2 regions of the Micromonospora sp. AP08 genome follow, and region 1 is predicted to be linked to the other one. Evidence: predicted binding sites of a transcription regulator. Region 1 holds the regulator's gene; the other holds the start of a gene.
The links. The regulator HrcA, encoded in region 1, represses chaperone genes, less so after heat shock. The targets are predictions, from matches to a motif close to GGTTNGCACNCTCNNNNNGAGNGTGCNAACC.
Positions count from the first base shown of each region.

Region 2: the regulator HrcA is predicted to act here: its motif matches at 1,111-1,141, upstream of groL (chaperonin GroEL).

Region 1 covers NZ_VSEZ01000019.1:66,316-68,778, forward strand. Annotated here, with positions in the region: gene FXF50_RS25425 (DUF4870 domain-containing protein) at 1-536, opposite strand, end outside; gene hrcA (heat-inducible transcriptional repressor HrcA) at 767-1,789, shown strand; gene dnaJ (molecular chaperone DnaJ) at 1,863-2,463, shown strand, end outside.
Region 2 covers NZ_VSEZ01000017.1:45,100-47,562, forward strand. Annotated here, with positions in the region: gene FXF50_RS24210 (hypothetical protein) at 1-1,063, shown strand, start outside; gene groL (chaperonin GroEL) at 1,339-2,463, shown strand, end outside.

The DNA.
Region 1 (2,463 bases):
ATGAAGAAGAGCAGGCCGCAGGTGACCACGGCCAGCACGAAGCTGATCAGCGTCGCGATGACCCAGGTGATCTGGAAGTTCAGCGCGGCGACCGCGTGCGCGCGCACGGTGGGGGACTGCTGGCCCTTGGCCGAGAACGCGATGAGCGGCGCCACCCAGCCGAGCAGGCTGCCGCCGACCACGACACCCACCGGGCCGCCGAAGTGCGCGATGAGCGACCAGGTCTTGTCGTCGTTGTTGGCGTAGCCGGCGGGCCCCCCGTACGCGCCGCCACCCGGGTAGCCGGCGCCCGGCGCGCCGTAGCCGCCCGGCGGGGGGTAGCCGCCCGGGGGTGGGTAACCGCCCGACGGCGGCTGGCCGCCGGGAGGCGGCGGATAGCCGCCGGGCGGGGGATAGCCGCCCGGCGCCGGTGCCCCGGACAGTGGTGCGGTGGGGGGCTCGTCCGCCGACGAGCCGTACGGTGCCGACGGCGGGGTCGCCTCCGGCGGCGGGGCGCCGGAGTCCCCCGCTCCGGGAGGGCGAGGAGGTTCAGTCATGGTCGTCACGGTAGGTCCCGGTGGCAAGGGCGCACCAGAGCGGGATCGCCCGGGATGTCCGGCTGTTCGGCCCGGGTGGACCGGATGTGCGGCGGGCCGCACCGGAGGTGCGTCGCTGATCATCGCGTCGGCGGGCACGCCGACGTAGACTGGCACTCGCTACAGTCGAGTGCCAGACGCCCGGCGGACGCCCCGCGCCGGTGCGACGAGGTGCGTCAGGAGGTGGGGAGATGGGTCTCGACGACCGCAAGCTCGCCGTGCTGCGCGCGATCGTCGAGGACTACGTCGCCACGCAGGAGCCGGTCGGCAGCAAGGCCCTGGTCGAGCGCCACCAGCTGGGCGTCTCCCCGGCGACCGTGCGCAACGACATGGCGGTGCTGGAGGAGGAGGGCTACATCCGGCAGCCGCACACGAGTGCCGGCCGGGTGCCCACCGACCGCGGCTACCGGCTCTTCGTCGACCGGCTCTCCCGGGTCAAGCCGCTCAGTCCGGCCGAGCGCCGGGCCATCGAGCGCTTCCTGGTCGGCGCGGTCGACCTCGACGACGTGGTGCACCGCACCGTCCGGCTGCTCGCCCAGCTCACCCGGCAGGTCGCCGTGGTGCAGTACCCGAGCCTCGCCCGATCCAAGGTGCGCCACCTGGAGCTGGTGCCGATCTCCACCACCCGGCTGATGGTCGTCATGATCGCCGACACCGGCCGGGTCGAGCAGCGGCTGGTCGAGATGCCCGGGCCGGTCCCGGCCGAGGACGTCACCGACCTGCGCCGCCTGGTCAACGAGAAGCTTGTCGGCAGTCGGCTGTCCGACACCCCACCGCTGGTGCAGGCCCTGGTCGACGAGTCCACGCCGCAGCTGCGCCCGGCCATGGCCACGCTCTCCACCGTGCTGCTGGAGACCCTGGTCGAACGGCACGAGGAGCGCATCGCCCTGGCCGGCACGGCCAACCTCACCCGGGGCGGCCTGCTCGACTTCCAGGGCTCGCTGCGGCCGATCCTCGAGGCGCTCGAGGAGGAGGTCGTGCTGCTCAAGCTGATCGGCGAGGCCGAGCCGAGCACCACCCGGGTGCTCATCGGCGACGAGAACGAGATCGACAACCTGCGGGCCGCCTCGGTGGTCAGCACCGGGTACGGCCCGGGCAGCACCATCGTGGGTGGTCTCGGTGTGCTCGGCCCGACCCGGATGGACTACCCCGGCACCATCGCCACGGTGAGGGCCGTGGCACGCTACGTGGGCGAACTGCTGGCCCAGAACTGACCAGTCACGGCCGACGGCCGGCTCCGGCCGACGACCGGCGCAACGCGAGACGAACATGAGGACACCGAACGCAGTGGCCAGGGACTACTACGGCATTCTCGGCGTGAGCCGGGACGCCTCCGACGACGAGATCAAGCGCGCCTACCGCAAGCTGGCGCGGCAGTTCCACCCGGACGTCAATCCGGACCCGGAGGCACAGGAGAAGTTCAAGGACATCAACGCCGCGTACGAGGTCCTCTCGGACGATCGGAAACGGCAGATCGTCGACCTGGGCGGCGACCCGCTCGCCCCGGGCGGCGGGGGCGCGGGCCCGGGTGGTCCGGGCGGCGCCGGCCCGTTCGTCGGCTTCCAGGACATCATGGACGCGTTCTTCGGTGGCGCCGCGGGCGGCAGCCGGGGCCCGCGGCCGCGCACCCGGCCGGGCGCCGACGCGATCCTGCGGCTGGAGCTGGACCTGAACGAGACGGCGTTCGGCGTCGAGGCGCCGATCACCGTCGACACCGCGGTGCTCTGCACCACCTGCTCCGGCGCCGGCACCGCGGCCGGCACCCACCTGGCCACCTGCGAGGCGTGCGGCGGCCGGGGCGAGGTGCAGTCGGTGCAGCGGACCTTCCTCGGCCAGGTGGTCTCCGCCCGGCCGTGCACGGTCTGCCAGGGCTACGGCACCACCATCC
Region 2 (2,463 bases), on a different contig from region 1:
GCCCGCCGTGCCCGCGCAACAGGGATGGCCGGCCGGCTCCGGCGGGTTCGCCGCCCCCGAGCAGCCCGCAGCCGGTGGGCCGCAGCCCTGGGACCCGTACCGGACGGACCCGGCCGGGCCGCCGCAGGGCTGGACCTGGCCGGCCGGTGCCGCTCCGCTGCCCGGCGCGGCCTACCCGGGCTACGCGCTGCCCGGTCAGGCGTACGGCTGGCACCCGGGCCTCGACCCGCAGGACCCGCTCGTCACCCCGCCGCACGCGGGCGTCGGCGGCTGGTTCAGCCGGTGCGGGGGCGCGCTGCGGCGGGGCTGGCGGCAGCTCCTGCCGATCATGCTGCTGACCCAGACGGTCCCGGCGGCGGTGATCGCGGTGCTCTCCCTCGCCTTCGCCCCGACCGACCAGCCGGTCACCGGCCCGGACGGCGCCCCGGTGCTGCCCGACGGCTACTTCGAGCACGTCTTCGCCTTCTACGGAGTGGTGCTCCTCGCCGCCCTGATCTTCGGCCCGTTGCAGAGCACCGGCTGGGCCGCGGGCACCTGGGTGGTCGCCCGCCAGGCGGCCGGCGAGCCGGTCGGCGTCGGGGCCGCCCTCCGCTACGGGCTGCGCCGCGCCCTCGGCCTCTGGGGCTGGACCCTCGTGTTCTCGCTGCTGATCACGGTCGGCGCCTGCTTCTGCCTGCTGCCCGGCCTCTACGCGGCCTGCGCCTTCGCCCTGTTCGGCCCGATCTACCTGTTCGAGCGGCAGGAGCCGATCGGCCGTGCCTGGCGGATGTTCCACCAGCGGTTCGGCATGGTGCTGGGCCGGGTCGCGCTGGTCCTGTGCGCGCTGATCGCCGCGGCGGTGCTGGACGGCGTGCTGGGGGCGGTCAACCAGCTCGCCTTCGGGGTGGACCCGATGGCCGCCCCGAGCACGGCAGCCGGTGCCGCGGCGGTGGCCGTGGTGGGCGCGGTGCTGGCCACCCCGGCCTACCTGGCGCAGCTCGTGGGGCTGGTCGCCGCGTACGCGGAACAGCGCGCGCAGGAAGGCCCGGTGAACGCCGCCCGACTGGCCGCGGAACTCGGCTGAGCGGGGACATCGTGCTTGCACTCGGCTAGGGAGAGTGCTAAACAAGTCATTGGCACTCGCATACGGTGAGTGCCAATGGTCGGGGCGGTAGGGCCACGGCCGCGCCGGTGTCGAGATGGCGCCGGAGTGGCACGGGGCCGGTCGTCGCGGGCTGTCCGGCCCGACCGAGGAGGACGTCGTCGTCGCCAGGTGGCGACGTCCCCAAGGTGCGTACACCAGACGGCCCATCCGGGAACCCTCGGGTGGCCCGTGAGTGTCCAGGAGGACAACGCCGTATGGCCAAGATGATCGCGTTCGACGAAGAGGCGCGCCGCGGCCTCGAGCGGGGCATGAACCAGCTCGCCGACGCCGTGAAGGTGACCCTCGGCCCCAAGGGCCGCAACGTCGTGCTCGAGAAGAAGTGGGGTGCCCCCACCATCACCAACGATGGTGTGAGCATCGCCAAGGAGATCGAGCTCGAGGACCCCTACGAGAAGATCGGCGCCGAGCTGGTCAAGGAGGTCGCGAAGAAGACCGACGACGTCGCCGGTGACGGCACGACGACGGCGACCGTCCTGGCCCAGGCCCTGGTTCGTGAGGGTCTGCGCAACGTGGCCGCCGGCGCCAACCCGATGGCCCTGAAGCGGGGCATCGAGGCCGCCGTGGCCAACGTCTCGGAGGAGCTGCTGAAGCTCGCCAAGGACGTGGAGACCAAGGAGCAGATCGCCTCCACCGCCTCCATCTCCGCGGCTGACCCCAGCGTCGGCGAGATCATCGCCGAGGCGATGGACAAGGTCGGCAAGGAAGGCGTCATCACCGTCGAGGAGAGCAACACCTTCGGCCTCGAGCTCGAGCTCACCGAGGGCATGCGCTTCGACAAGGGCTACATCTCCGCCTACTTCATGACCGACCCGGAGCGTATGGAGGCCGTCTTCGACGACCCGTACCTCCTGATCGTCAACAGCAAGATCTCGTCGGTGAAGGACCTGCTCCCGATCCTCGAGAAGGTCATGCAGTCGGGCAAGCCGCTGCTGATCATCTCCGAGGACATCGAGGGCGAGGCCCTGGCCACCCTGGTCGTCAACAAGGTCCGCGGCACCTTCAAGTCGGTCGCCGTCAAGGCGCCGGGCTTCGGTGACCGCCGCAAGGCCATGCTGGCCGACATCGCCATCCTCACCGGTGGTCAGGTCATCAGCGAGGAGGTCGGCCTCAAGCTCGACGCCGTCAGCCTCGACATGCTGGGCCGCGCCCGCAAGGTCGTGGTGACCAAGGACGAGACCACCATCGTCGACGGTGCCGGCGACGCCGACCAGATCCAGGGCCGGGTCAACCAGATCCGGGCCGAGATCGAGAAGAGCGACTCCGACTACGACCGCGAGAAGCTGCAGGAGCGCCTGGCCAAGCTGGCCGGCGGTGTTGCG